DNA from 2 places in the Micromonospora sp. IBSANI012 genome. Region 1 is predicted to be linked to the other one. Evidence: riboswitches for the same ligand, from Rfam matches in the RefSeq annotation. Region 1 holds a riboswitch; the other holds the start of a gene.
The links. A riboswitch is a leader RNA that binds a small molecule or an ion and turns the genes downstream of it on or off. The one in region 1 is predicted to bind cobalamin.
Positions count from the first base shown of each region.

Region 2: it holds a riboswitch for cobalamin, as region 1 does, so the genes downstream of both, ACTWM8_RS19440 (CbtB domain-containing protein) here and ACTWM8_RS01290 (ribonucleoside-diphosphate reductase subunit alpha) in region 1, are expected to answer to the same signal.

Region 1 is NZ_CP199933.1:254,030-263,704, reverse strand. Features, by position in the region: gene ACTWM8_RS01340 (type II secretion system F family protein) at 1-618, shown strand, start outside; gene ACTWM8_RS01335 (type II secretion system F family protein) at 618-1,475, shown strand; gene ACTWM8_RS01330 (hypothetical protein) at 1,502-1,696, shown strand; gene ACTWM8_RS01325 (TadE/TadG family type IV pilus assembly protein) at 1,942-2,361, shown strand; gene ACTWM8_RS01320 (TadE/TadG family type IV pilus assembly protein) at 2,358-2,834, shown strand; gene ACTWM8_RS01315 (hypothetical protein) at 2,831-3,262, shown strand; gene ACTWM8_RS01310 (LysM peptidoglycan-binding domain-containing protein) at 3,278-4,495, shown strand; gene ACTWM8_RS01305 (Rieske 2Fe-2S domain-containing protein) at 4,678-5,517, opposite strand; gene ACTWM8_RS01300 (hypothetical protein) at 5,600-6,709, opposite strand; gene ACTWM8_RS01295 (SigE family RNA polymerase sigma factor) at 6,709-7,224, opposite strand; cobalamin riboswitch at 7,370-7,593, shown strand; gene ACTWM8_RS01290 (ribonucleoside-diphosphate reductase subunit alpha) at 7,735-9,675, shown strand, end outside.
Region 2 is NZ_CP199933.1:4,213,683-4,223,357, forward strand. Features, by position in the region: gene ACTWM8_RS19405 (hypothetical protein) at 282-440, shown strand; gene ACTWM8_RS19410 (FAD-binding oxidoreductase) at 760-2,394, opposite strand; gene ACTWM8_RS19415 (hypothetical protein) at 2,568-3,125, shown strand; gene ACTWM8_RS19420 (winged helix-turn-helix transcriptional regulator) at 3,114-3,872, opposite strand; gene ACTWM8_RS19425 (class I SAM-dependent methyltransferase) at 3,989-4,825, shown strand; gene ACTWM8_RS19430 (DNA alkylation repair protein) at 5,048-5,734, shown strand; gene ACTWM8_RS19435 (PPOX class F420-dependent oxidoreductase) at 6,041-6,541, opposite strand; cobalamin riboswitch at 6,580-6,729, shown strand; gene ACTWM8_RS19440 (CbtB domain-containing protein) at 6,845-6,973, shown strand; gene ACTWM8_RS19445 (CbtA family protein) at 7,003-7,755, shown strand; gene ACTWM8_RS19450 (histidine phosphatase family protein) at 7,752-8,351, shown strand; gene ACTWM8_RS19455 (zinc-dependent alcohol dehydrogenase family protein) at 8,508-9,557, shown strand; gene ACTWM8_RS19460 (amino acid ABC transporter ATP-binding protein) at 9,658-9,675, opposite strand, start outside.

The sequences.
Region 1 (9,675 bases):
CCCTGGCTGTTCTCGGTGGGCCGGGCAGAGGAACGGGCGATCGCCCGGATCGAGGCGGTCGGCGAGTGGACCCGCCGGCTGAAGGACGTCTCCGCCACCGGGCAGGGCCTCCAGCAGGCGATCATCGGCACCATCGCCACCGTCCCCGAGGAGATCCAGGAGGAGGTACGGCTGCTCGCCGCCCGCCTCCAGGCCGGCTGGACGGCCCGTACCGCGCTGCTCGCCTTCGCCGACGAGATCGGCGACCCGGTCTGCGACCAGGTGGTGGCCGCGCTGATCCTGCACCTGACCGACCGGGGCGAACGCCTCGGTGACGTGCTCGGGTCGATCGCCTCGGCCGCCGCCGCCGAGGTGGGCACCCGCCGCGAGGTGGAGGCCAAGCGCACCCAGCCCCGGTTCGCGGTCCGCTTCCTCACCGGGATGACCTTGGCCGTGCTGGCGTACGGGCTGCTGAACACCGAGTACGTCCGCCCGTACGGCACGGTGTTCGGGCAGCTGGTGATGGCGGTGCTCAGCGCGACCTTCGTCGGGCTGCTGGTCTGGGTGCGGTCGATGAGCCAGCCCCCGCCGCCGGCCCGCTTCCTCCCCGCCCCCGACCCGGAGGAGGCGATCGCGTGATCGTCAACTGGCAGCTCGCGATCGCCGTGCTCGGCGGGGCGACGGTGGGGCTGGGCCTGTTCCTGGCGGTCCGGGAGGCGTTGCCAGCCGCCCCGGCGCTCGGCCCCGCGCTGCGCCGGCTGCACCAGCCACCGGGCACGGTCGCCCCGAGCCGGGGCCTGGACTGGTTGGGCGGGTTCTCCCGCTGGCTCAGCCCGCCGCACCGGCAGCTCGCGCTGATCGACAAGACCCCTGAGCAGTACGCCCTGTCGGTGCTGGTCTCCGCGCTGATCGGGCTGGCCACCCCGACCGTGCTGGGGGCGGTGCTCTTCCTCGGCGGGGTACGCCTGCCGGTGGTCGTACCGGTGCTGGGCAGCATCGGGATGGCGCTGGTCTGCGGGCTGCTCGCCCACCGCGCGGTGCTGGCGCGGGCGGACGCGGCGCGCGACGAGTTCCGCGCGGCCGTCTGCACCTACCTCGACCTGGTGGCGCTGCAACTGTCGGCGGCGCACGGCCCGGTGCAGTCGCTGGAACGGGCGGCGGCGGTGTGCGACGGCTGGGTCTTCGACCGGATCCGCGAGTCGCTGCGGATCGCGCAGATGCAGATGCACTCGCCCTGGGACGAGCTCCAGGAACTGGCCGAGCGGATCGGCATCCCGGAGCTGGGCGACGTCGGGGCGATCATGCGCTCCTCCGGCAGCGAGGGCGCGCAGGTCCACGAGACCCTGCGCAGTCGTGCCGACTCGCTGCGGGACCAGATCCGCACCGACAACCTGGCCCGCGCCGAGGGGGTGACCAGCCGGCTGGACATCCCCGGTTCGCTGCTGGTCTTCGTCCTGCTCGGTTTCATGCTCTACCCGTTCGTGGCCCGCCTGTAGGTCCCCACCCCGACAAGGAGCACGCCATGCAACTGATCGCCTACCTGCACGTCACGCTGGCCGCACGGTTGGCGGAGCTGCGCCGCGAGGGGGACCGGGGTGACAGCCCGGTGCCGACCGCGGTGATCATCTTCGGGCTGGTCGCGGCGGCGATCGCGGTCACCGGTCTGGTGATGACGCGGGCCACCGACTGGATGGACAGCGTCCCCACCGCGCCGTGACCCCTCCGACGAGCTGGCCGGACGCACCCCGGAGCGGCCGGGCGGCCCCGACCGGCCGGCCCCGGGGCGTGTCCGGCCGTCCTCACCCCGGGCCGACGACCCGGGCCGCGCGCGCGGTCCCGGCCGACGACACCGCCCGGTCCGGCCACCCGACTGGGTCCGGCCGCGCCGCACAGCCGGACCAGGCAACCCGGCCCGAGCGGGCCGCCCGGAACGGCGGGGCCGGTCGGGCCGTACCGGTCGCCGTGCGTGGCGTGGTGCGGGCCGCGCGGCGACGGCTCGCCGTCGGGGGTACGGACCGGGGCGCGAACCCGGTCGAGCTGGCCGTCGTCATGCCGGCAGTGCTGGTGCTGCTCTTCGCCTCGGTCCAGGTGGCCGCGTGGTTCGTCGCCCGGTCCACCGCGCTGAACGCCGCGCAGAGCGGGGTGAACGCGCAGCGGGTGCTCCAGGCGCCGGCCGGGGCGGGCGAGGCGCGGGCCACCCGGTTCCTCGGCGCGGCCGGTGACTGGCTCGTCGGCTGGGACAGCCCGGGGCCGACCTGCGTCACCGGGGCCACCGAGGTCACCTGCACCGTCACCGGCCGGTCCCTGTCGGTCATCCCGGGCGTCAGCTTCCGGGTCCGGCAGACCGCGCACGGCACCGTCGAGCGCTGGACGAACCCGTGAGCGCCGTCGCGGACGGCCGCGCCCGGGGCTCGGTCTCCATCGAGGTGGCCGTGCTCGCCCCGGCTTTCATCGCGCTGATCGTGCTGGCCGGGGTGACCGGGCGTACCGCGATCGCCGACGAGGCGGTGGAGGCGGCCGCGCACGACGCCGCCCGGGCCGCCTCGATCTCCCGGGACGCCGGCACCGCCCGCGACGCGGCCCGCGACGCCGCTCGCCGCCAGCTCGACTGGCGACGCCTGAACTGCGCCGGCGCGCCCCGGATGACCTTCAGCGGCTCGGTACGTGGCCGGTCGACCAGCTTCGACGCGGCGTACCGCAGCCCGGCCGGGCAGCCGGCGAGCGTGACCGTCTCGGTGACCTGCGTGGTGTCCCACCGCGACCTGCGGCTGCCGGCGCTGCCCGGGATACCGCTGCGGACCACCGCCTCGGCGACCTTCACCTCCCCGCTGGACCGCTACCGGAGCCGGGGATGACCCCCCGTCGGGCCGGCCGCGACGAGGGACGGGTCAGCCTGTTCCTGGCCGTCACGATGACCGGCGTGCTCGCGGTCATCGGCGTCGCCTACGACGGCGCCGGTCAGCTCCGCTCGCTGCAACGCGCCGACGACCTCGCCGCCGAGGCGGCCCGCAGCGGCGGCCAGGCCGTCGACCGGGCCCGCGCGATCGAGGGCGGCCCGAAGGAGATCGACGAGGGCGACGCGCGGGCGGCCGTCCGCGACTACCTCTCGGCGGCGGGCGCGACCGGGCACTCGGTGAGCTTCCCCGTGGTCGACGGCGAGAAGCAGATCCGGGTACGCGTCACCGTCACCTACCGCCGGCACATGCTCGGCCTCTTCGGCATGGACGACACCGTCACCGTCTCGGGTGAGGCCACCGCGCGGGCGCTCACCGGGGCACCGTAGGAAGGGAAGGCCGCCATGACCGCACCGCGTGGCTCCGCCGTTCGGCGGACCGGCCAGATGCTCACCGGGTTCGGGTCGCTGGTCGTCCTGGTCGCGCTGCTGGTGGGCGCGCCGGTGGCGCTGCTCGCCTTCGCCGGCAATCCACTGCCCGACCAGCTACCCACCCTGTCCGAGGTCGGCACGGCGCTGACCAGCCGGGACGACGGTCGGTTGTTCCTGCGCGCGCTGGCCGTGGTCGGCTGGTTCGGCTGGGCGACGTTCGCCTTCTCCGTGCTGGTGGAGCTGGCGGCGCAGGCGACGCGGCGACCGGCGCCCCGGCTGCCCGGAATGAGCCGGCAGCAACGGGCCGCGGCGGCCCTGGTCGGTTCGGTCGCGCTGATCATCGCGGCGAGCCCGGCGGCCAGCGCGGCGGCGGCCATGACGTACCCGGCGACGGCCAGCACCGGGCACCCGGCGACGGGCGCGGCGCTGCCGGCGGCGGGCACGACCATGGTCCTCGCGGCGCCGCCCGTCGGGTCGACGGGGGCGGTCCCGGAGGGCGCCGCCGCCGAGGCTGCCCGGCCGCAGCCGGCCCCGCCGGTCTACCGGGTCGCCAAGGGCGACTACCTGGGCGAGGTGGCGGAACGCTACCTGGACGACTTCGACCGCTACCAGGAGCTGGCCCGCCTCAACCGGCTGCCCGACGCCGACCGGATCCGGCCGGGCCAGCTGATCAAGCTGCCGGCGCAGGCGGAGGACGGCGGCGCACGCACGCACGCGACCGGCCGGCTGGTGGCCGAACCGTCGACGCCGCGCAAGCCGTCGCCGCATCCGCCGGCCGCGTCCCCGGGCTCGCCGAAGGGGTCCCCCGGCGGCATCGGGTCGCCGGTCCCCGACGAGCAGGCGGGACCGGGTACTCCGGGCGGTCAGGTCGGACCGGGTACTCCGGGCGGTCAGGTCGGACCGGGTACTCCGGGCGGTCAGGTCGGACCGGGCGGGACCGGCGCGACGCCGGGACAGCCGGCGCCGCGGACGATGCCGCCGCAGGTGGAGCGGCCGGCGGGGGCGCCCCCGGCGATGGCGGCCGGGGCGTCGCGGGCCACCGACGACGACGGGATGAACCGGCCGCTGGCGGTCTCCGCGGTGCTCGCCGTGGCCAGCATCGTCGGCGCGCAGATCGGCGCGGTGCTCGGGCTGCGCCGCCGTCCGGCCCGGGCCGTCGCGGCCGCCCGCGCTCGCCACCGCCGCGACTGAGCCGGGTACGCGCATCCGGCCGCGCCCACGAACAGCGGGCCGGCGTGATCAGCGGCGCTCGCGACCGGAACCGGCAGGTCCCTGGCCCGGCCCACGGCGAGGCCCTGCCGTGCCCGCAATCGGTGGGCCGACAGGCCGCCTGGCCCGGGCCACCGCGGTCCGGCCAGGTGGCCGGTGGGAGGTCAGGGCAGCTTGGTCTGGAGGATTCCGTCGACCACCCGCGTCGGCAGGAGCTGCTGGTCGTTGGCGGCCGGGCCGTGCACGACCTCGCCGCCGTTGAGCCGGAACGCGGAGCCGTGCCAGGGGCAGACCACGCAGGTGTGGCCGTCGATCTCCTGCACCTCGCCCTCGCCGAGCGGGCCGCTCTGGTGCGGGCAGCGTTCCAGCATCACGGTGACGTCGTCGCCGTGCCGGTAGAGGATCACCGAGACGTCGTCCACCTCGCGGGTGATCAGCTCGCGCTGCGGCAGGGTCGACAGGTCGGCGATGGCCTTCCACTCGTCGGTCATCCGGTGCAGCTCGGAGATGCTCTGGCTGACCTGGGCGCCCTGCTTGTACGCCAGGTGCCCGCCGATGTACGCCCCGGCGCTGGCCGCGCTCAGTCCCAGGTACGCCAGTGCCCGCCCCATGCCGTGCCGGCCGCGCATCCGGGCGGCGAGCGAGCCGGCGTAGAACACCAGCGCGACGGAGTTGGAGGCGGCGTGCACCAGCCCGACCCGGCGCTGGTCCCGGGCCAGGGCGGCCCAGTCGTTCAGCCCGGCGACGGCGGCCGGGAGGGCGCTCACCGTACCGAGCCCGATCAGGGTGGTCGCGGCCTTGCGCTGGCCGGGCAGCAGGTCCAGCACGGCGGCGCTGATCCAGGCGCCCACCGGCACCTGCACCATCGCCGGGTGCAGCGGATGGCCCAGCCAGACGCCATGCAGCAGGTCACGGACCCGCTGCCCGCGCAGGGTCGACTGGACGGCCCGCTGGAGCCGGTCGCCGACCGGGTCCAGCGCGGCGTTCTGCTCGATCTTGTTCATCAGCGCTCGCACGTTCCCCGACTTCCCGGCAGATGCGGTCGCAAACCGGGCGGCGGGGACGAATTCCGCCGCCCGGTCGACGTCAGCGCCAGTCGTCGACCTCCGGGTGGAGGGTGGCGCTGCGGAACAGCCCGTCCAGGTTGCCGCCGAGCTTGCGCAGGGTGGCCTTGTCGTGCGCGGTCATCTCAAGGTAGAGACCCTGGACCCAGTAGACCTGGAGGCTGGCGCCGCCGTCGACCGACGAGCGCCGGCGGGCGGGGTGGCCGTCGATCCGGGAGTCGGGCGGGGCGATCACCCCGTCGCCGGTCGGGAACGTGAGGGGCAGCACCAGCACGACCAGCGGCCAGTCCCCGTACTTCGTCCGCTTGCCGGCGCCGTAGGACAGTTCGACGTCCCAGCCGCCGTGCGCCCTCCTGGTCACCAGGTACGCCATCGGCTTCAGGCCGGCCGGGGGCGTGGCGAAGCGCACCGGCAGCCGGATCGGCCAATCCACGGCGTAGCGGATGTCGAGGGCGATCCGCCGGGCGACGGCGCGCGGGTCGCCGGCGCTTACGGGGGTGTGCCGCACGATCACCTCGGCCCAGGCGCCCGGGGCGTACTCCCAGCGCAGCGCAGCGGACCGGGGCTCGACGGTGGCGTTCGCGTTCCAGCGGGCGGTCCGGCCGTTGACCGGTTCGGCCGGCTCCAGGCCGGCGGAGCCCGCCCGGCCGGCGGCCACGGCGAAGTCCCGGTCGATGCCGAGCGTGATGTCCCTGCCGGCGGAAACGAGCCGCAGTTCGGCGGCGGGCGCGTCCTTGACGGGCAGCTGTGACGTCTGCGGCGCCGAGGCGGTCAACGCGAGCTGGTCGGTTCCGGTCCGGACGGTCCGGTCGGTCATGACGGGGGGCACCCAACCGAACTCGGCGTACTGCCGGGCGGGGTCGAAGGCGGCCGGGGCGGCCGCCGGCATGGGCGCGGCGGTCGCCGTCGGGGAGGGCGTGATCGCGGGGGTGACCGGCGTCGGCCGGTCCGCCCGGCCGACCAGCACCGGGGCGGCGGCCAGGACCGCGACCACCGCGAGCCCGGCGGTGGCCGTCGCGGCGATCCGTCGCCGCCGCACCTGCCGACGCCCGTCGCGTACGGCCCGGTGCAGGTCCACGGCGGACGGCGGGAGCGGTACGTCCCGCAGCGGCGCCAGCAGCTTCTCCTCCATCACATCCCCTCTCCGGTGATCGCGTAGGCGTCCGTGCCGAGCAGCCGGCGCAGGCTGGCCAGGCCGTGCGAGGTCTGGCTCTTGACCGTGCCGGCGGTGCAGCCGAGGGTGGCGGCCACCTCGTCCACCGGCCGGTCGTGCAGGAAGCGCAGCACCAGCACGGCCCGCTGCCGGGGCGGCACCTGGGCGAGCGCGGCGTGCAGCAGCTCCCGGTCCTCCACCGCGTCGCCGGTCGGGGCGGGTGCCGGCTCGGGTGGCGTGTCGACCAGGCGGACCCGGGACCAGAGCCGGCGCTTCTCGTCGAGGAAGACCCGGACCAGCACGGTACGCACGTACGCGTCGACGTTGTCCGCCTCCCGGGCCCGCCGCCAGCCGACGTAGAGCCGGGTGACGGCGGTCTGGACCAGATCGTCGCCACGGTGCGCGTCCCCGGTCAGGTGGCAGGCGATCCGGCGTAGCGCCGGCAGCCGTGACGTGACGTACTCGACGTACTCCTGTTCCAGGTCCGCCCGCATCCACCCATCCCGTCCGTGAACGTTCACCCCGCTGACGGGGTCGGCCGCCGTCCAGGTTGTACGCGGCGCGGATTTTCTCAACGACGCGACACGCCCACAGCATATGGTGTGTTGGCTTTTTGCGACCCACTACATCTAGGATCACTTTCACTGCTGGTGCGACCCCCCAAGGGTCCGCCAGGCGTCGACGTCCGCCAGGCGTCGCGCCGAACAGGGAACCCGGTGCGAATCCGGGACTGCCCCGCAGCGGTGAGCGGGAACGACCGCCGTCACGAGCACTGGGCCCGACGGGGCCCGGGAAGCGACGGCCAGTAGGCGAACGCGCCGGACGCGTCTGCCCGCGAGTCCGAAGACCTGCCAGCAGGGCGTGCCCACCGGGCGCGCGGACCACCTCGGGGCCTCGTGGGAGGGTCGTCGAGCCGTACGGAGCACCGCCGGCACACCGACCGGTGGCAATCCGGCGTGCCGTCGTGCCCTCCCGCGGTCCACACCGACCACCCAGGAGAGCACGTGACGGCGTCATCCACCATCGCCCCACCCCCGGTCGGGGCACTGCGGGACCTGCTGCACCGACACCACCACGACCTGCCCGACACCGACCCGGAGCGGATCCTCGCCCTGGTCGAGTCGGGGCGCACCGCCGGCGCGGACACCGACGAGCTGACCCGGCTGGCCATCGCCGCGGCGGCCGGGCTCACCGCCGAGGAGCCCGGGTACGCCCGGCTGGCCGCCCGCCTGCTCGCCGGGCGGATCGCCGACGAGACCACCGGCCAGGGCATCGGCAGCTTCAGCGACAGCGTCGCCGCCGCGTACGCCGAAGGCCTGCTGGACCCGGGCTTCGCCGGCTTCGTCGCGACGCACGCCGACGCCCTCGACGCCCTGGTCGACCACGCCGGCGACGACGCCTTCGAGTACTTCGGACTGCGCACCCTGCACGACCGCTACCTGCTGCGCCACCCGCGCAGCCGGGCGGTGCTGGAACGGCCGCAGCACTTCTGGCTGCGGGTGGCCACCGGCCTGTCCGACACCGTGGAGCAGGCCGGCGAGCTGTACCGGCTGATGTCCCGGCTGGCCTACCTGCCCAGCTCGCCGACGCTGTTCAACGCCGGCGCCCGGCACCAGCAGCTCTCCTCCTGTTTCCTGGTCGACTCGCCCCGTGACGAGCTGGACTCGATCTACGAGCGCTACACGCAGGTGGCGAAGCTGTCCAAGTTCGCCGGTGGGATCGGCATCTCGTGGTCCCGGGTGCGCTCGCGGGGGTCGCTGATCCGGGGCACCAACGGCCGCTCCAACGGCATCGTGCCCTGGCTGCGCACCCTCGACGCCAGCGTGGCGGCGGTCAACCAGGGCGGCCGGCGCAAGGGCGCGGCCTGCGTCTACCTGGACACCTGGCACGCCGACATCGAAGAGTTCCTGGAGCTGAAGGACAACACCGGCGACGAGGCCCGGCGTACGCACAACCTGAACCTGGCCAACTGGGTGCCGGACGAGTTCATGCGCCGGGTCGAGGCGGACGCCGACTGGTCGCTGTTCGACCCGAAGGAGGTGCCGGAGCTGGTCGACCTGTGGGGCGCGGAGTTCGACACCGCGTACCGGGCGGCGGAGGCCGCCGGCAAGGCGGTGCGGACGCTGCCGGCCCGCACCCTGTACGGCCGGATGATGCGCACCCTGGCGCAGACCGGCAACGGCTGGATGACGTTCAAGGACGCGGCGAACCGCACCTGCAACCAGGTCGGCGCGGGCGGCGGCGTGGTGCACCACTCCAACCTGTGCACCGAGATCCTGGAGGTGACCAGCGACGCCGAGACGGCCGTCTGCACGCTCGGCTCGGTCAACCTGGCCGCCCACCTGGTCGACGGTGGCATGGACTTCGCCGGGCTCGCCGCGACGGTCCGGCTGGCGGTGGGGGCGCTGGACCGGGCGATCGACCGGAACTGGTTCCCCACCGAGCAGGCGGCCACCGCGCACCGGCGGTGGCGGCCGCTGGGGCTGGGCGTGATGGGGCTGGCCGACGTCTTCGCCGCGCTGCGGCTGCCGTTCGACTCGCCGGCGGCGCTGGCGCTGTCCACCCGGATCGCCGAGGAGGTCGCCCTGGCCGCGTACGACGCCTCCGCCGACCTGGCGGCGGAGCGCGGCGCGCACCCGGCGTACCCGCTGACCCGGGCGGCCGGCGGGGTGCTGCACCCGGACCACTGGCCGGACGCCCGACCGACCCGACCGGAGGCGTGGGCGGCGCTGCGGGAGAAGGTGGCCCGGCACGGGCTGCGCAACTCGCTGCTGGTGGCGATCGCGCCGACGGCCACCATCGCCTCGATCGCCGGCTGCGCCGAGTGCGTCGAGCCGCTGGTCTCCAACGTCTTCAAGCGGGAGACCCTCTCCGGGGAGTTCCTCCAGGTCAACCGGCATCTGGTCGCCGACCTGAAGCGGCTGGGCCGGTGGACCCCGCAGACC
Region 2 (9,675 bases), 2.7 Mb from region 1:
GGCGTCGCCTTGAAGGGGGACTGGCGTTGCCGAGGCGGTCTCCGGCCGGGGCGGGAGTGCGCCTCCCCAGAGAGTCGCCTCCAACCCACCCCGGCACCAACCCCACTGCCACCAGGTGGGAACGCGGCCGATGGCGTCATCACCCGCAGCCCGCACAAGCCACCGGACGGTGCCGGCCGTCCGGACGCCGGCTGAGATCGTTTGCCCTCGAAAGCTCCGGGAAGACGATGGGCGACAGTGGTGCGGAGCCGCCCGCGCCACCTCACCACGGGGAGGTCGAGATGGGTGACCGGGATCGGCTGCACGAACTTCGCCAGCAGGCGCACAACGCGGGCATCGAGGGCAACTCCAAAATGACCGAGGAGCAGTTGCGCGAGGCGCTGCGCAGGGTCGCCAAGGGTGAGCAGCCCCAGATGGCCAAGCACGAGGCCAAACGGTGACACCGTGAGCAGGCAGGCGCCGGCCGTGGTGGCCGGCGTCGGCCCCGCCGTCAGGTGATGGTGGCGAGCAGGTCCCGGCAGGCTCGCTCGCCGGCGCGACACGCGTCGGCGCAGATCCGGCAGTGCTCGTGCTTCGTCCTTCGAGCCGGTCCTGCCGCCGTTGCTGCCCGAACCCAGCGCGGGCGCGTCAGCCGTAGCGGCACGTGGCAGTCTCCCCGGCACCGGTACAGGTCTTCGTCGCCGTACACGTCGCATCGCCCGGCCCCGGTACGGCTCCGGGCGGATGCGGCCACCCCGCCAGCGAAGGTTTGCCGGGAAATCAGGCGTCGCGGACCGGCCCAAGTGAGCCGGCGGGATCGACGAGGACGCCGGGGTTGAGGATCCAGGACGGGTCGAGCGCGCTCTTGGCGGCGCGCATGGCGAGCGCGACCGGGTCCGGCCGCTGCTGGTCGTACCACGGTCGGTGGTCGCGGCCGACGGCGTGGTGGTGGGTGATGGTGCCGCCGGCCGCGAGCAGCGCGTCGGAGACGGCATGCTTGATCTGGTCCCACTGGTCGACGGTGGCGCCCCAGCGGCCGGTGGCGTACACGCCGAAGTAGGGGGCGGGGCCGTCCGGGTAGACATGGGTGAAGCGGCAGGTGACCACGCCGGTCGCGGCGACGGCGCGGAGCGCGTCGTTGGCCGCGTCGAGCACGGCGGCGCGTAAGGTGGGGAATCGGTCCCACGTGCAGGCGGTCTCGAACGTCTCCACGATCATCGACCGGGCGGCGAGTGCGTCGCGCTGGTACGGCATCCGCAGGAACGCTGACCGCCAGGCGTCGGCGGCGGTCCGCTGCCGTGGGCCGGACAAGTCGTCGCCGCGGGGCGGCTCCGGCAGGGTTCCCCCGTGGTCGCGGCACAGCTCGACGGCGCGGTCCAACCACGGTGTGACCGGATGGTCGGCGGACTCGAATCCCAGGACGAGCACGCCGCCGGTCGTGGCGGCACCGGCGTTGAGGAGCGCCTCGGCGGGATCGAGCAGCCGGCAGTTGCTCGGGTGCAGCGCGGACTGGGCGATGGCCCGGGTGGCTTCGACCGCCAGGTCGTAGTCGGTGAAGTGCACCGAGGCGCCCGCCCGCCAGCGCGGCCGGTCCTGCAGCCGCATCCATGCCTCGGTGATGACGCCGAGCACGCCCTCCGAGCCGAGGAACAGCCGGTCCGGGGATGGCCCGGCGCCGGAGCCGGGCAGCCGGCGCGACTGGCTGGTGCCCGCCGGGGTGACCACCCGCAACGATTCCACCAGGTCGTCGATATGGGTCAGGACGGTGGCGTAGTGACCGCCGGCGCGGGTGGCCAACCAGCCACCCAGGGTGGAGAACTCGAACGACTGCGGGAAGTGCCGCAGCGTGAGGTCGTGCCGCCGGAGCTGGTCCTCCAGCGCCGGGCCGAACACGCCGGCCTGGATGCGGGCCGCCCGGCTGGTCGGGTCCACCTCCAGCACTCGGTCGAGGCGCCCGAGGTCGAGACTGACGGCCGCGGGATACGCGTCGTCCAGCCGCGGCTCCACGCCGCCGACCACTGACGAGCCGCCGCCGTAGGGGATCACCGCGATGTCCCGGCCCGCGCACCAGTCCAGCACGTCGACGACGTCCTGCTCGGTCGCCGGCCGGACCACCAGGTCCGGCGGGTCGTGAACCTCCCCGTGCAGGTTTCGGACGACGTCCCGGAACGCCTTGCCGTGGGTGTGCGCCGCCCGGTCGGCCGGGTCCGTCGAGCACAGCCGGGCGAGTGACGTCGGCGGATCGACCCGCGGCGGGCGCAGGTCGAGTTCGGCCACCGGCGGCGCGACGTGCTCGGTCAGGTCGACGTCGGGCAGCAGGGTACGCACCCGGTCGGTCAACGCCGTGGCCTCCGCGCCGGTCACTGCATCCTCGACGTGCCCCCAGCCCCACCACGAACGGTGTTTCCCGGCCATGCGACCTCCCCGCCGTCCACGATCGCCAGATCTACTCGCCGGTAACGTACTCGACGGTTGGCACCCCGTCGATGCCGTCGTGGTTGGCGTGGACTGCCTGCGCCGCGAACCAGTATGGGGCTGGCCTTCCCCGGACGGTCACCGCCCAGGCCGGCGCCCTTAGCATGGGCCAGATGATCCACTCCTGGCTGCGCGGTGTTCCTGCGGATCCTGCTGTGAGGCGCCGAGCGGTAGGCATCATCGCCCTGGTCACACTGTCGGTGTCCCAAGTCGGCTGCTCCCGGCCGTTCAACTGCCCAGCGCCGGCGGTGACGGTTGACACGTCCGTTCACACCGAAACCGTGCCAATCGAACGGGAGCTGGAGCCGCTGGGACGGGTGCTGGAGGTCCACTGGCGGGAGTGGACCGAGAGCGGCCGCTGCGACTTCAACATCGGCGACCTCATCCTGCAGCGGGAGGGCGCGGCCCGGCTTGCGCCCGCCGACGTCGCCAGGCTGACCCTGCTGACGACATCCGACGCCGCGGAACTCCCCAATCCAGACTCCCGGCTGTCGTCCTGGCTGCCGTCCGCACCGGACTGGCGTAGTGGGACGGGCCTGGACTGGCGCGACGGTGAGGAAGGCGCCTTCGTGTCAGCCTCGTATTGGCTGGACCCGGCCAGCGGCGTCGTCTACTTCCAATCCGACGCCGACTACGACCCGGCGGCCACTGCGACCGCCTCACCCTCCTGACGCCGTCGCCGGCGACCCACCCTCACTGGCTGCAGCATCCTCCTGAACCCGCCGGGAGCGGCCGGCGGCGGTCGCTGGCCGCGGCAACGCCGCCAGCGGGGAGAGGGCGAACCAGCGGGGTGTCGCCCGGCGCAGCGCCTCCGGGCCCTGCAACTCGACTGTGCCGCCCCGCAGCACGTCGGCCCAGGTGGAGTCGCCGCGCCAGACCTCGACCAGGGCGCGCAGGCTGGCGCGAACGCTGACCCCCGGCGGGAAGCCCGGGTCCGCGTCGCAGACATCGGCCTCCGTTGGTGTGAGCACCAGCCACCACTGGCGCCGGGCCGACGGCACGTCGGTGAAATGGAAGTGGACTACGGTGCGACCGACGGGCAGCGCCGTATGGTCGACGTTCCGGTGCATGTCCCACAGCAGCAGCTTCGGATCCAGGTCCTCGTCGCCAATCTCTCCGATCCAGCGGACCCCCCACCCGCCGAGCGCCTCGACGATGGGACGGAGCTCTCGGCCGGCGGCGGTCAGCACGTACCGGACGTCCGCGCCGTCGGCCTCCCGCCGGACGATGCCGGCGGTGGTGAGCTCGTGCAGCCGCCGGGAGAGCAGCGCCGGAGAGAGCCGGGGCAGGCCGCGGCGGAGTTCATTGAAGCGCTCGCTGCCGCTGGTCAGCTCGCGGACGATCAGCATCGTCCACCGCCCGTCGAGCAGCTCCATCGCCTTGGCGACGGGGCAGAACTGGTAATACGACGATCCCATGGACGAAGGCTAGTGGCCATCCGGTAGGCCCTCCAGTACAGATCGTGTACTAGGCGAGTCGGATTGCCCTGCCTAGCGTCACTGTCAGGAGCAGGACAAGCGAGAGGCGACAGGCCATGACGACACGATTCGACCCGGCGGCGGACGAGGCCCTCAAGGCCCGGCATCGCGCGATGTGGGCCCTGGGCGACTATCCGGCTGTGGCCACCGGCGTCATCGCCGAGCTTGGGCCGATCCTGGTCGAGGCCTGCGGGGTACGCCCCGGCGACCGGGTGCTCGACGTCGCCGCCGGATCGGGGAACGCGGCGATACCGGCCGCGCTGGCGGGCGGGCGGGTCACCGCCAGCGACCTGACCCCGGAGCTGCTCGACGCGGGCCGGCGGCTGGCCGCCGATCGGGGTCTGGACCTGGCGTGGCGGCAGGCCGACGCCGAGGCGCTGCCCTTCGCCGACGGGGAGTTCGACAGGGTGCTGTCCTGCGTCGGAGTCATGTTCGCCCCGCACCACCAGGCCGCCGCGGACGAGTTGGTCCGGGTCTGCCGCCCAGGCGGCACCATCGGCCTGCTCAGCTGGACTCCGGAGGGATTCATCGGCCAGCTGCTCGGTACGCTGCGGCCGTACGTGGCGCCGCCGCCTCCGGGCGCGCAGCCACCGCCGCTGTGGGGCGACGAACAGCATGTCCGGGCCCTGTTCAGCGACCGGGTGACCGACGTGGTGGCGCACCGGCAGGTGCTGCGCGTCGAGGCGTTCGCCAACCCGCAGGCGTTCCGGGACTTCTTCAAGGCCAATTACGGCCCCACGGTCTCGGCGTACCGGGGCATCGCCGACAACCCGCAGCGGACCACCGCGCTCGATCACGACCTGATGGAGCTCGCGCGCCGGAACGAGCTCGGGTCGGGCCCGACGGTCCTGGAATGGGAGTACCTCCTGCTCACCGCCCGCCGCGTCAGTTGACCGCCCAAGTCGGTCCGGGAGGAACCCCAAACCTGAATTTCCGAACCGTGATTCGCCGGTCAATCTTGGTTCGAGTGGTGCGGTACAGAGTGGAGTGCGAACGCGGCACGGACCAGCATGGATCGCCGTTCGGGGCGGGGTCCGGCGATCTGGGGCGGGTGTACGACAGGAGCCGACTTGCGTCGTAGGCTGCATCCCGCACGTGATGGACAGGAGGTCGAGGTGGCCGAGACGACGCCGACCGAGGCGATGGTGGCCGAGGTGATGGCCGAGCTGGCCGCGCTCGAGGACCCGAAGATACGCGAGGTGAACGAGAAGCACGGTGACGATCACGGTGTGAACCTCAGCAAGCTGCGCGCGCTCGCGAAGCAGCTGAAGACGCAGCAGGAACTCGCGTGCCAGCTCTGGAAGACGGGTGACACCGCGGCGAGACTGCTGGCGATCCTGATCTGCCGCCCGAAGGCGTTCGAGCGCGACGAGTTGGACGTCATGTTGCGCGAGGCGCGCACACCCAAGGTGCACGACTGGCTCGTGAACTACGTGGTGAAGAAGAACCCGCACTCCGAAGAGCTGCGCCTGGCCTGGTCCGCCGATCCGGATCCAGTGGTCGCGAGTGCCGGCTGGGCGCTGACCACCGAACGCGTGGCGAAGAAGCCCGAGGGCCTGGACCTCGCAGGACTGCTCGACGTCATCGAGGCGGAGATGAAAGACGCCCCGGATCGCCTGCAGTGGGCGATGAACCACTGCCTGGCTCAGATCGGGATCGAGCACGCCGAGCACCGTGCCCGTGCAATCAACATCGGCGAGCGCCTGGAGGTGCTCAAGGACTACCCGACTTCCCCGGGCTGCACGTCTCCGTTCGCGCCCACCTGGATCACCGAAATGGTGCGCCGACAGCACGACAAGTAGGAAGGCTCGCGCTCACACTCGTGCCGCTACTCCCTCAGAACGCGGCACCCGATACGAGCCGGCCGTGAGGGGCCTCACGCCGCCTACGGCTGGAGAGCACACCGGCCCCGCCCGAGTCAGCGGGTGAGATGTCGGGCACCCAACCGCTGGACCGCTTCGTCCCGAACGCCGGTGCGGCGCAGCGTCGGCTGCGGTCGGTTGTCATCCCGTACGCTCAGCTCGCCTACCACGCCGCCTGCTGTCGTGACGTGTCGGCCACCGGCGGCACGTTCGATGCTTCCTCGCTGCTTCCGCGCGGGCGGTCGCTCAGTCGGAGATGCCGGTGTGCCCGACGACCTTTTCCACGGTCAGGCGCACCAGCAGCTCGCCCGGCACGGCGTTGCGCGCCCCGTATGCCTCGGCCAGGTCCGGCCCCATGTAGCGCTCGGCGATGCGGATCGCCCACCGCCGCATCTCGGGCAGGTCCTCGGTGATCGTCGCGCGCCCACGCACCGTCACGAACGCGTACGGCGGCTTCTCGTCGTCGACGCACAGCACGGCCCTGCCGTCGCGGGCGAGGTTGCGGCCCTTCACCGAGGTCTTGCCGGTGTTGAACAGCACGTCGTCGCCGTCGAGTACGAACCACACTGGGACAACGTGCGGCGAGCCGTCGGCCCGTGTCGTCGCGAGCTTGCCGGTGCGGGTGCCGTACGAGACGAACTGCTGCCACTGTCCGTCGATCATCGACTTCGCCATCCGGCCATTATGGTGCCGTCCGGCGTCGCAACCATCGCGGACTGCTGCTGCTGCCTCGCCGCCGCCGTTCACCGTTCACCCGCTGCGCCTGCCAAGTATTTGTTGACCGGTCGTCACGGCGTCGGTACGGTCATGACGCCATCTGCGGCGTCGCGAGGGAAACCGGTGGGAATCCGGTGCGGTCGCGCCACTGTGAGCGGCCTTCGTTTCGGTGATAGGGACGAGGCTGCGAGTCAGGACGCTCCTTCGTCGCAGTCCTTTCGTAGGGGACGCGCCATCCCCAGAGGAGGTCGACTCATCATGTCCAGTGCCACTCCGGCTCGCCCGCTGACTCATCCTGCCGTCTCCCCCCGGATGGTGTGGGCGGTGCTGACCATGGTCGCCGTCCTGCTGCTCTTGACGTACCTCGTGGCGTTTGACCAGGGGGTCGTTTCTCGCAGTGGCATGTACTTGCACGAACTGATGCACGATGGCCGGCACCTGCTCGGCGTCCCGTGCCACTGAGCGCCGCCGCGATGCCTACCTTCAGATCCGTGCTGTTGCGTGGTCTCCTTGCGGGGTTGATCGCCGGCCTGCTCGCCGGGGCCTTCGCCTATTTCGCCGGTGAACCTCGCGTCGAGGCGGCGATCGCTATCGAGGAACAGGCCGTTCACGCCGATCCGGCGACCGGCGCCGAGCACCACGCCGACGAGTTGGTCAGCCGCGAAGGCCAGCGTGGTGGACTGTTCCTCGCCACCGGATTGTTCGGCGTCGCCATGGGCGGTTTGTTGTCCATCGCGTACGCACTGCTACGGCGTCGGCTGCGCATCCGCCACGACGCCCACGCCGCCCTCGCTCTGGCCGGTGCGGCGCTGCTCGGTGCTGTGATCGTGCCATTCGGTAAATATCCGGCCAATCCACCTGCGGTTGGTAACCCCGACACGATCAACCAGCGCACCGGCAGCTACCTGGCAATGGTGATCCTCGGCCTGGTCGCCGTGTGGGCCGGCGCCCTCGCCTACCGATCCATGCGAGCCGGCACACCACAATGGTCCCGCTGTGCCGCCGCTCTCGCTGGCTTCTTGGCCACCGTGGCGGTCGGCTACCTCCTCCTGCCATCGTTCAACGAGGTGCCCGCCGACTTCCCGGCGGAACTGCTGTGGGACTTCCGTCTCGCCTCCCTTGGCACTCAACTGGTGATGTGGGCCGGCATCGGGCTTGCCTTCGCCGCGCTGCTGCACCGTCGACACATGAGGCCCACCGGTAGCGAACCCTCACCTGAGGCGATCGTTCCTGCCCGATCGTGACCACGACCCGGCTTCAACTGGTCGCCCACGCGCCCACCCGTGCCCTACGACTGGTCACCTTTGGCGGCGGAAACGTGGACTTGGACGAGGGCGGCCGACGTGCCGCCCTCGCCCTGGCCAACCAGGCCCCCGCCCGCTGGGGCGAGAGCTGCTGCGTGAGCAGCCCCGCCGAAGCGGCTGTTCAGACCGCTGGGGCATGGGGGTTGCGACCTGCGATCGAACCCGCGATCGCCGATTGCGACTACGGAGACTGGACCGGCCGCACGCTCGACGAGGTCGCCGCGACAAACCCCGACGGCCTGCAGGGATGGCTCACCGACCCTGATGCCGCACCACACGGCGGAGAGAAGCTCACCGCACTCATCGACCGCATCGGCCACTGGCTTCACGCACAGACCGCAGGGTGCGAGCGAATCACCGCGATCACCCACGCGGCAGTGATCCGAGCCGCGCTGGTCAACGTGCTGCAAGCACCGCCCACGGCCTTCTGGCAACTCGACGTCGCACCGCTATCGGTCCTGCACCTACGAGCAGGCAACCGGGGATGGAGAGTTCACCTGGAGGCGGCAGGACCAATGGATGCCGGCAGACTTTGAAGCGGAACTTCTCGCCACTGCCTCGCCACCAGCGGGAACGGCAGCCTATCCGCGGCAGCGGTGAGCTTCCACCGCTACCGACCCGTTCGCGGCAGATGCCGCGGGTCCGGCGGGGTGGGCAGGCCGGCCGGTCCGTGGCATGTGAGGATGCGGCGCATGCGTGCCGTGGTCTTTGACGAGTTCGGTGCCCGACCCGAGGTCCGCGACGTCCGGGACCCGGTGCCACCGTCGGGAGGCGCGGTCATCCGCGTCGAGGCGACCGGGTTGTGCCGCAGCGACTGGCACGGTTGGCAGGGACACGATCCCGACATCCGCCTGCCACACGTCCCCGGCCACGAGTACGCCGGCGTCGTCACGGCGGTCGGGGCCGGCGTACGCGGCTGGCAGCCCGGCGATCGGGTCACCGCGCCCTTCGTCTGCGCCTGTGGGCAGTGCCCCGCCTGCCTCGCCGGGGACCAGCAGGTGTGCGAGCGGCAGACGCAGCCAGGCTTCACCCACTGGGGCTCGTTCGCGGAGTACGTGGCGGTGCAGAACGCCGACGTCAACCTGGTCAGGCTCCCCGACGACCTGGACTACCCGGCCGCGGCGGCCCTCGGCTGCCGCTTCGCCACGGCGTTCCGGGCCGTGGTCAGTCAGGGGCGGGCCGCCGCGGGCGAGTGGGTGGCGGTACACGGCTGCGGCGGAGTGGGGCTGTCCGCGGTGATGATCGCGGCGGCGTGCGGCGCGCAGGTCGTGGCGGTGGACGTTGCCCCCGGTGCGCTCGAGCTGGCCAGGAGCTGCGGGGCCTCGATATGTCTGGACGGTAGTGCCCTCACCGGACCCGGCGAGGTGGCCGCGGCCGTCCGGGAGGCGACCGGCGGCGGCGCCCACCTGTCGCTCGACGCGTTGGGCAGTCACGCCACCTGCACCGCCTCAATCGAAAGCCTCCGGCGGCGCGGACGTCACGTGCAGGTCGGACTCCTTCCCGCCGTCCAGGGCCGCCCGGCCCTGCCGATGGAGCTCGTGATCGCGTTCGAGCTGGAGCTGCGGGGCAGTCACGGCATGCCCGCGCACGCCTATCCGGAGCTGCTCCGGCTGGTCACCGCCGGCGTACTGCGCCCCGCCGAGCTGATCACCCGCACCATCGGCCTCGCCGAGGTGCCCCACGCGTTGGCCACGATGGACCGGGGCACGCCCGGCGGAATGTGCCTCATCAACCCCCGGTAAGTCGCGTACCTCCGACGGGTTGAGCGGACTGCGACACCTCATCGACGACGACCTGGCCACGCGCTTGCACCGGTGTCCACGAAGTAACGATGAGCGGCTGTCACAGGTTGTGGCGGTC